DNA from 3 places in the Paenibacillus antri genome. Region 1 is predicted to be linked to each of the others. Evidence: riboswitches for the same ligand, from Rfam matches in the RefSeq annotation. Region 1 holds a riboswitch; each other region holds the start of a gene.
The links. Region 1 has a riboswitch for cyclic di-AMP ahead of FE782_RS29655 (resuscitation-promoting factor). Riboswitches for the same ligand answer to the same signal wherever they lie in the genome.
Positions count from the first base shown of each region.

Region 1 (3,274 bases):
TGATTGAAAAAATAAGGAACTTAGTTCGCGACCGGCTTCTTCGGTCCGATCACGTACACCGTATATCCTTTCTTGGTGCCGAACTTGTGCGCATGGGCTTCGCTGTCGAAGTACACGTCGATCTTCTTGCCTTTGATCGCGCTGCCCTTATCCTCCGCGCGCCGGAATCCGACGCCGTCGATATACACCCACCATCCCATCGGAATGACGTTGGTGTCCACCGCGATCGTACGGCCTTCCGACACCGTCGTGCCCGAGGCGGTAATACCGTAACCCTTGTCGCCCTTCTGCTTGCCCGTCGAAGCGAGGCCGGCCGAATACGCCGTTAGCGTTACGTTCTTTAGCACGCCCTTCACGCCGAAGGTCATCCCGTCGAGCGTCACTTCTTGGGTTTCCGCCGACAAGACGGCTACCGCGTTCGTCACGGGCTTCGGCTCCACCTTCGTGCCGATGGCGACGATCTTCGCGAGGCTCTCCTGCTCCACCGTTCGAGCCAATACTTGTTCCGAAACGAGGACGCCGTCCTCGAACACCTTCTCGATTTGCTTAACAAGCACGCCCTCTTGGCCTTGTTGTACGACCTTCTCTTTACCCTTGAGCAGCGACTTGTCCTCTTGTTTGACCGTCTCGAACGGCAACGTGTGTTCCGTTTCCTCGACGACGCGTTGAACCCGTACGATCTTCACGTCGGCGGAAGCCGTCAGCCGTTCGTCGAGCGCCGGTTCGATCCGGTCCAGCTCGCCGAGCGTAACGCCCGCTTCGTTCAAGACGTCCCGCACGTTCGCTCCCGTCGTATACACTTCGACGGACTTGCCGTCCGCCGTAACGCTGACCGGGAACGCCCGATCGATCTCTACCGCAGCGCCGTGCTTCAGCCTCGACGTCAACGGCAGCGACGATTCGTCGTGCTCTCCTAAGACTACCCCTTGTTCTTCTAACACGTCTGCTACGGTCTCCGTCGTCGTAACGACCTCGATCGTGTTTCCGTCCGCGACGATGGATACGCGTTTGAACTGCGTACCGTACATCAACGCGGAGAATAGACCTACCGCCGCAAGCGCGCTTACGGCGACCGACAATAAAACCTTCTTATGAGCACGGGCCCAGCGCCATGCGTAAGACATGTCGGACAGACTTTCCTCATGGGTTCCTTGTACAGGAATATCCCCCATTGCTACAGTCCTCCTTACATAGTCCCGCCTTGTACGTGAGTTGTTGTCTCAGGTGCAAAGGATCGACGCGACTATATTCGTAGTGTGAGGCAACCGTTCGAATCCATGAAAAAAAGCCGGGACGAAGAGGCTCGTTCGCGGCTTTTCGTGGAAGCGAAAAGTGTGCATGTTCAGCACGGACGGTTACCTCTCTCGTAACGCTTACGAGGTTAGCTGTCGGATTCGGACCGGAGAGTGGCCCTATCTCGGCGTTCGCCGTACGTACAATGACGGCGTATCCGAAAATTCACCCCTAGACGTACCTTACGGATACGTCCGATGCGGTTCCCCCGTTTCCCCAAGCGATGGGCGGCTTCTGCAGTCGCTCATCGGGAAACTCAGCGATACTGGAAATATGTTGTAATCTTTATTTCATTCGGTGTCTGATAAGTATCATAAAGGGAGCAAGCCATCGTTGTAAAGAGGGGTCAATCCCCCGTAATCGGCGAAAATCGACGGAAATTCGGAATTTCTGGCCGGTTATCCGAAATAACCGTTTCGCGTTTCACCAATTTGCGCCAATTTCGCGCTTTATCTCCCCCTTTCTCCAATCGGGCGAAATAACGATGCCGCATTCGCGCTCGTGATCGCCGCGAAATCCTCCAATGAAAGCCCTTTGATCTCCGCCGCCGCCTCCGCGACGAGCCGGGCGAACCCCGTCTCATTTCGCTTCCCTCGATACGGATGAGGGGTCAAATACGGCGCGTCGGTCTCGACCAAAAGACGATCCATCGGCACCTTCGCCAGCACCTCTTTCGGCTGTTTCGCGTTCTTGAACGTAATCGGTCCGCCGAACGAGAGGTAGAAGTTCATGTCCAAACACATCTGCGCCGTTTCCCAGCTGCCTGAAAAACAGTGCATGACGCCCCCTACATCGTATGCCTTTTCCTCCCGCAATATGGCAACGACATCGGCATGCGCGTCCCGATTATGGATGACGATGGGCAGTCCAAGCTTCCGTGCCAACCGGATTTGCTCGCGGAAGACGCGGTGCTGAACGTCCTTCGGCGACGTATCCCAATAATAATCGAGCCCCATCTCGCCCAGCGCGACGACCTTCGGATGCGTACGCGCCAGATGCTCGACGTAGTCCAAATCTTCGGCCGTCATATCGATCGCGTCTTGGGGATGCCACCCCACGACCGCTTCGACGCAATCGAACGTTTCCGCGAGCGCAAGCGTCGTCGGGATCGAATCCCGGTTGCAGCCGATATTGATAATGCGGGTCACTCCCGCTTCGTTCGCGCGACGAACGATCGCCTCTCTCTCGCCTTCGAAAGAGGCGTGGTCTAAATGCGTATGCGTGTCCGTAATCATGGGTTCATTCTCCTCTCAGCCATTCCTCGGTTTCCGCCGTGACGTATGGATTGCCCGGCTCCAACATCCGTTCGGGCACGTAAATTCGGTGCTTCCCCGACGTCGTGCCGCTGATCGAGCGAACGATGTCGGACGCTTCGCTGATTTCGAGCAGCTCGCCGTCACGTTTCAACAAATAAATCGGTTTGCGATGCGCGTTTCGACCCGAGCGATAAACATCGTACGACAAATCTTTCGGAAAATCGACCTGCATATAATACTCCGGATCGTACCCTTCCCTGCGTATCGATTCCCGCAGCCGATCGAGCAGCGCGTCGTCGAGCTTCGACGGCGTGGCGTACTTGAACAATTTTCTATGTAGAAATCTTCGGCATAAATCCGACAAAATCGGATCCTTGTCGTTCGTCCACAACTCGAAGGCGGCTTGCGCCAGCGCTTCGTCCAACTGCAAATAATGCTCCGTGTCGAGCGTCCCGTCGAACAACCTGCGGAGCGACTCGGGCATGAAGAGGAACGCGTGACCGCTTTCGTATAATGATTTCGCTCGTGCGAAAATATTCCGCAGCACGATCTCCGAGCTCCGCGTCACCGGATGGAAGTACACCTGCCAATACATCTGGTAACGGGACGTCAAATAGTCCTCGACCGCATGCATGCCGCTCTCTTTCACGACGATTTGACCGCGATACGGTCGAATGACCCGCAGGATCCGTTCGAGGTCGAACATGCCGTAATTGACGCCCGTG
Region 1 is NZ_VCIW01000032.1:9,675-12,948, reverse strand. Features, by position in the region: gene FE782_RS29655 (resuscitation-promoting factor) at 21-1,172, opposite strand; cyclic di-AMP (ydaO/yuaA leader) riboswitch at 1,355-1,526, opposite strand; gene FE782_RS29650 (TatD family hydrolase) at 1,743-2,528, opposite strand; gene FE782_RS29645 (HD domain-containing protein) at 2,533-3,274, opposite strand, start outside.

Region 2 (3,274 bases), on a different contig from region 1:
CACCCAATCCTCGCGCCGGTCGTTCTTCAAGAAGCCGCCGATGAGCCGCTCCGACAGATGATCGCCGTAGCACTCCGCCGTATCGATCAGGTTGATCCCTTGCTCCTTGGAGCGGCGGAGCACGGCGTCCGCCTCCGCTTGCGTATACGTAAGGCCCCATTCGCCCCCGAACTGCCACGTCCCGACGCCGATGACCGACACCTTCAGATCCGTTCGTCCCAATCTCCGGTATTTCATGCGAAACTCCTCCTTTAATCGGTTCTGCCTCCAGTTTACCAGATGTTGGCGTTCGTCCACTAATGCGCCGTACCCCCTTGAAATCCGCTTCGAAACATACTATAATTACTTTCACTGCGGGTGTAGTTCAATGGTAGAACTCCAGCTTCCCAAGCTGGTAGCGTGGGTTCGATTCCCATCACCCGCTCCATACATGAAATGTTCAGAAGCCTTGATATATACAAGGCTTCTTTTTTTGTACGGAAAAAGCCCGGCACGCGAAGAAAGCGCCGGGACGAGAAATCTTTGAGCCGAAATGGTCCAAAGCACAGATTCTGCTTGTAAGCCGGGTTAGTGAATATTCAACTCGTAATCGGGATTATAACGGAACTTGAAATACAATGACATAAAACACCACCCAAAGTACGCTTAAACCGTATGCGAGGATCGGTTTCTTGTGGTGAAGGTATAACATAGGGAACATAAAAAGCAAAAAGAAAACGGACCACCCGAAGTTCCAACCGTTATCGTAAACGATTCTTCCGGTTTGATGTCCTATCCATTCGACGCCGGCATAGAGGAATACCCATTTAAGCAAATGAACGATCTGGCGTTGTCGTTCATTCGGATAATTGGATAAAAAGAGAACGACCGTAGGCGGATAGACGATAAATAAATAAAGAAGGTCTACCCCTTTTTGCGACAATAGAACATCAGGGACCAACTTCCAGAGGCGATGGTCGCTCGTTAAGTAAAAATACAAGAGATTACATAACGGCATATACAAAATCGTGGGAAGGTACTTTCTCCAATTCGCCCAATTTCCCCAAAGCATCGAAGCGAAAGTCACCCAAACGGCGACAATGACATGCATCCGGCTGCCACCTATCTCATTTTTCCATTATTATTGTCCTTTTCGCTATCGATAAATACAGAAAGGCGCGCCGATCATGGAGGAGCTGCTCTGCACATTCGGACGGTTATCCCGGCGCATTGCCCGTTTTCCTCGATTTATCCCGGATTACGGCGCGAACTCGAACTTTACTTACCCGTTTCCGAGGCGTATGATTCATTCCATGGAAAGCGAATACCAATAGATCGCTGAGTTTCCGATATGGAAAACGGGGGACCCGCCGCAAGCCGCGCTTCATGCCGAACCGGTTTGCAAGGGGTGAATCGCGGATCGGAGCAATCGAACGCTGCTTCGAACCATCCGCGTAGGGCGACTCTTACCGCCCGAATCCGACAGCTAACCTCGTAAGCGTGGAGAAGAGGATGTGATCTTGTGATCTGCTTAGACCACGGGGGCGCAAGCCTCCGTGGTTTTTTGTTGTCATTTTCACGGATTCGGCGGTTTAGTTAAGCGCTGTAAGGTAAATAGTAGGGGAAACGGAGGGGACCAGAGGATGAAAAAACAGTTTATCGTCATTGGCCTTGGGCGCTTCGGAGGGACCGTCGCGAGAACGTTGATTTCTCTAGGGTACGAAGTGATGGCGATCGACCGGGATATTCGAAAAGTACAGGACTTTTCGAGCATCATAACTCATGTTTTTCAAGCCGATTCGACGGACGAAAAGGTTCTAAAGGAGCTGGGCGTTTCGAATATGGACCACGCGATCGTGGCGATCGGAGACGATCTCCAAGCGAGCATTCTTACTTCGCTCATCTTGAAGGATATGGGGATCAAGAAAGTCACGGCCAAGGCGACGAGCGAATACCATCGACGCGTGCTCGAGCGGATCGGCGCGGATCATATCATTCAGCCGGAGCGGGACACGGGCATCCGGGTGGCCCATCAAATCACGTCGAATAACACGGTCGATTATTTGGAATTATCTCCGGATTTCAGTCTCGTCGAGGTGTTGGCGCCGAAAGCGATGTACGATAAATCGCTCAAAGCGATCAATATCCGGGCGAAATACGGTTGTAACGTGGTGGCCATTAAGAGAAAGGACAACTCCATGATCGTGTCTCCTCTTGCGGACGACAAGATTCAAGAAGGAGACGTTCTCGTCATGATCGGATCCAACCAAGATATCACTCGTTTCGAAAAAGGGATCGCGGAATAGAGGTGAACTCGTGCTGAGATCTAATGTGAAGCGTTCCATCGAGATCAGTCCGCAGCAATGGATGGTCTTCGGTTTCGCCGCCATTATTTTGCTTGGGACGATGCTGTTGTCGCTGCCGATATCCTCGACGTCGGGCGAATCCCTCGGGCTGCTCGATTCTTTTTTTATGGCGACCTCCGCGGTTTGCGTGACGGGTCTCGCGGTGTTCGATCCGGGTCAGCAGCTTACGATGTTCGGTGAAATCGTACTGCTCGTTTTGGTCCAGCTCGGCGGTCTCGGATTTATGACCTTCGGCGTCATTATCGCCGTGCTGCTGGGCAAGCGGCTCGGGCTGAAGGAACGGACGCTCATTCAGACGTCGACGAATTCCAACTCGATCCAAGGACTCGTTCGTTTATCGCTTAGCATTTTCTTTATCGCTCTAATCGTCGAATTGGCGGGAAGCGTCATCCTCACCCTTCGTTGGGCGCCGGATATGGGGGTAGGGATAGCGGCGTACTACGCCGTCTTTCATTCCGTATCGGCGTTTAACAACGCGGGGTTCTCCCTCTGGCCCGACGGGTTGAATCGATTCGTCGGAGACCCGGTCGTGAACGTCGTCATCACTTTTTTGTTTATGATCGGGGGCATCGGGTTCACGGTGCTGCTCGATCTGTTCCGGAAGCGGAAATGGGACGCATTGTCTTTACATTCGAAAATCGTACTGCTTTCAAGCGGGTGTCTTCTGATCGGCGGGTTTGTCGTCGTGTTTCTGCTCGAACTGTTGAACCCCACGGCTTATGAAACCTTCACTTGGTCGGAGCGAGTCTGGGCCGCTTATTTCCAAAGCGTTACGCCGAGAACGGCGGGATTTAACACGATGTTTACCTCCGAATTAATGACGGCGACTCAATTTTTTATCATTTTCCTCATGTTCATCGGAGCTTCCTCGGGTTCGACCGGCGGCGGCATCAAAACCAATACGTTCGTGGTCTTATTGCTTGCGGTGT
Region 2 is NZ_VCIW01000009.1:116,448-119,721, forward strand. Features, by position in the region: gene FE782_RS15100 (aldo/keto reductase) at 1-237, opposite strand, end outside; tRNA gene FE782_RS15105 (tRNA-Gly) at 354-427, shown strand; gene FE782_RS15110 (CBO0543 family protein) at 596-1,090, opposite strand; cyclic di-AMP (ydaO/yuaA leader) riboswitch at 1,306-1,495, shown strand; gene FE782_RS15115 (potassium channel family protein) at 1,623-2,285, shown strand; gene FE782_RS15120 (TrkH family potassium uptake protein) at 2,296-3,274, shown strand, end outside.
Region 2: it holds a riboswitch for cyclic di-AMP, as region 1 does, so the genes downstream of both, FE782_RS15115 (potassium channel family protein) here and FE782_RS29655 (resuscitation-promoting factor) in region 1, are expected to answer to the same signal.

Region 3 (3,274 bases), on a different contig from region 1:
ATGTTCGGATCGGGGACTTCTTTCACCGCGATATTTTTGACGCCCTGATACGTAACGGCTTTCATGCTTGATCTCCTCTCAGACCTTCGTCCGGCAGGCGGTCGAACATCCCTTTTCTCGTCGCGTCGTCCCGGAACAGCTTCATGCCGCCGATCATCGACGTATTTTTCGCCGACAGCTGATCCAGCTTGTATTGCTCGCCGAGCTCGTACGGATGGAACCATCTTTTGCGAACCATCAATTCCGTAATTTCTTGATGCAGCGCGAGCGCTTCGCGAAGCTGATTCCGCAGCAGCGCGCGCGCTTCCGGGGAAGCGGCTTCCGTCAAAGCGGCGGCGCTATTGCGGACGCCGTCCTTCGCTCGGACGAGGAAATCCATGGCGAACGTCATATCCGCCAGCTCCGGCATGCCGAGGGCGTTGATCGGATCAAGATAATCTTGATTCATGGAGTGAAGTCACCTTTCACCTTCCGTCTAGGATCGGAGTCGGCCGGATATCCGGTACGGGAGTCCGGAACGGCGCCTTCTCGTATAGCGCCTGCAGGTCGGCGAGCGCCTTCAGGCTTTGTTCGACGTCCTTTTGCATCAAAGCTCGCAGCTCTTGGTCGAAGACAAGCCCTTGCATTAATTTCGACTTCGCCAAACAAAGCGTCTTGAGATTCAGCGTCTCATGGAGATCGAGCGACTCGTGCGCCGCCAACGTGGCATGATTCATCTAACGTTCACCTCGGTTGGGAATCTTCGGTATGATCGGTATTTTTACCTAACGGCGCGCGGCTATTCTCCTTCGGTGAAGAAAAAAGGCTCGCCTCCTCGAACTACCGAGGAGCGAGCCGTTTGCGATTATTTTGCGATTTTCGCCGCCCGACGAGGCACATCCGGCAGCTCGTTGACCGAGACGACCGCGTCCGTGCGCTTGGCCGGCCGCTTCCAATACCGTTCGTTGCCGGGCAGATCGTCGAACCAAGCCGCGTCGCTCGGGCAATCGAGCGTTAGAAACTTTCCGTAGGCGCCGTCGCGCGATTGATGGTATTTCAGGTACGCCTTCCCGCCTTCGATCGCGAGAATTTCGATCTTCCCGGACGTATGGCTCATCGAAAGACGAACCCGCTTGCCGAGCCCCGACGTGCGCGCCTTCGCCTCTTCGACGATCCGGTACACCCGCTCGAGCGGCAGGACGAAGTCCGAATTGCCGGCGACGGGGCGATTGACGAAGAAATAATACGGCGTCACGCCCGCCCAACTCAACTTGTCGAGCAGCTCCCCGAGCACCGCCGGATCGTCGTTGATCCCCCGCAGCACGGGCGTTTGGTTGACGACGATCGCGCCCGCTTGATGCAGCGCTTCGAACCCGAGCTTCGCCTCGGGCGTAATCTCGCGAGGGTGATTGATATGCGCCATGACGTAGATGCGGCGTTCGGGCGTGGAGTGGGCGCGTATCGTCTCGAGCAGCTCCGGATCCTCGTAGATGCGCATCGGATTGAAGACGGGCAGCTTCGAGCCGAGGCGAATGATCTTGACGTGCGGAATGGCGCGAAGCCGCTCCAAGATCGATTTCAGCTTCGGTGTCGCAAGAATGAGACTGTCGCCGCCGGTCAGCAGTACGTTGTTGATTTCGGGATGAGCCGCGATATACGCGAGTCCCGGCTCGACGTCGGACATCGCTTCCTTCACGTCCGCACGAAACAGCCGTTTGCGGAAGCAGTACCGGCAATACGCGCCGCACACCTCGGATACGATCAAGAGCGCCGTGGACCGGTACTTATGCTGGCAGCCGGGTACCACGTAATTCGTATCCTCGTCGGAAGCGTCCCAACGCCCGTATTCGAGCAGCTCTCCCTCGTTCGGAATGACGAGCTTTCGAATCGGGTCCTCGGGATCGTTCCAGTCGATCAGCTTTAAGTAATAGTCGTTCACGCGAAACACGAACTTCTCCGTGATCCGCTTCAATCGACTTCTTTCTTCTTCCGGGATCGCTTCGAGCTTGTCGATGTCGGTGATGTATTTCGGCTGAGCCATGCGCATTCCTCCTCGATTCGAAGTAGCGGCCGCCGGCGGATACGCAAAAAAAACTCCGCCGACGACATGATAAAGACATGTCTCGCCAGCGGAGGTACGAACGGGGTCGTATGGACGCACGAATGCCCGAACGGAATCGGGTCTCGGCATGTATAAGCTAAGTAGGCAATAGAAATCGACCCATCTCCTGCTGACGAGGTTAGCTGCCGGGCTCGGGATTAGATGGTTCCCTACGGTCCAAACTTCGGAACGATTCGCCCCACGTACATTGGTTCCCCCGCTTCCCGTCGAACGGATGTCGACTGGGAATTAAGCGTAATTTTACTGTATCGAACGAAGATGACGCTGTCAACCCATTTTCCGAAAACGATTACGCCCCCGGGGGCGCCCAAGCCGCTCGATCGAAAGCTTCGGCCGCCTCGAAGTCGAGCGCGGTCAGTCCGCCGGCATGCCAAGACGTCAACCGGAGCGTAATCAGCTTGTATTCGATCGCGATGAACGGATGATGATCGAGCCTTTCCGCTTCCGCGGCGACCCGGGCGACGAAGGCGATCCCGTCAAGATACGACGAGAAGCGGTATTTCTTGACGATCCACTTCTCATCCTCCCGACGCCACCCGGCCAGAGGCGCCAGCCGCGATTCGATCTCCTCCGGCGTCAGCTTCATGCGCGGCTCGTCTCTTTCCCGATCTCGTAGTCCACGACGACGACTTGATCGACGAGGCCGTCCAACGAGGCGACGAACGCTTGATGCGCCGGATGCGGTCCGTAAGCCATCAAGGCGGCATGATCCTCGAACGTGATGCGCAGCCCGATCGTAAACCCATGGATGTTCTCGGTTTCGTGCGTAACGTTCCGTCCCGCGCTCATCGAGACGATGCCGGGAATGCGTCCCTGGAACGACCGCAGCTGCGTCAGCAGGCTCTCCTCCTGCGCCGCGGGCAGCTCGGTCCGAAATTTGAATACGACGATATGCTCGTACATGTGCCGTCATCCTTTCCTCTTCTTCGTTCCTCCTAGTTTACCATATCCGTCGGCGCGTCAACGACGTTTGCTGCCGTTCGGACGACCGGAGGCATAACGAAATGCGCCGAATTTATGCGCATTCTGCTCGAATCCCAACATTTGGCCCCTCCCCGAGCCGGACAAGCGTGGGGTATTCTGGTTATGGAGGTGATCAGGATGCGAAAAACCATGATATTCCTCGCATCGGTAGTAGGATCCGCAATATTGGCAACATCCGCTTCGGCGGCA
Region 3 is NZ_VCIW01000005.1:125,812-129,085, reverse strand. Features, by position in the region: gene FE782_RS10180 (zinc-dependent alcohol dehydrogenase) at 1-65, opposite strand, end outside; gene FE782_RS10175 (spore coat protein) at 62-448, opposite strand; gene FE782_RS10170 (spore gernimation protein GerQ) at 465-716, opposite strand; gene FE782_RS10165 (KamA family radical SAM protein) at 845-2,020, opposite strand; cyclic di-AMP (ydaO/yuaA leader) riboswitch at 2,193-2,346, opposite strand; gene FE782_RS10160 (4a-hydroxytetrahydrobiopterin dehydratase) at 2,391-2,687, opposite strand; gene FE782_RS10155 (Dabb family protein) at 2,684-3,004, opposite strand; gene FE782_RS33090 (C40 family peptidase) at 3,119-3,274, shown strand, end outside.
Region 3: it holds a riboswitch for cyclic di-AMP, as region 1 does, so the genes downstream of both, FE782_RS10165 (KamA family radical SAM protein) here and FE782_RS29655 (resuscitation-promoting factor) in region 1, are expected to answer to the same signal.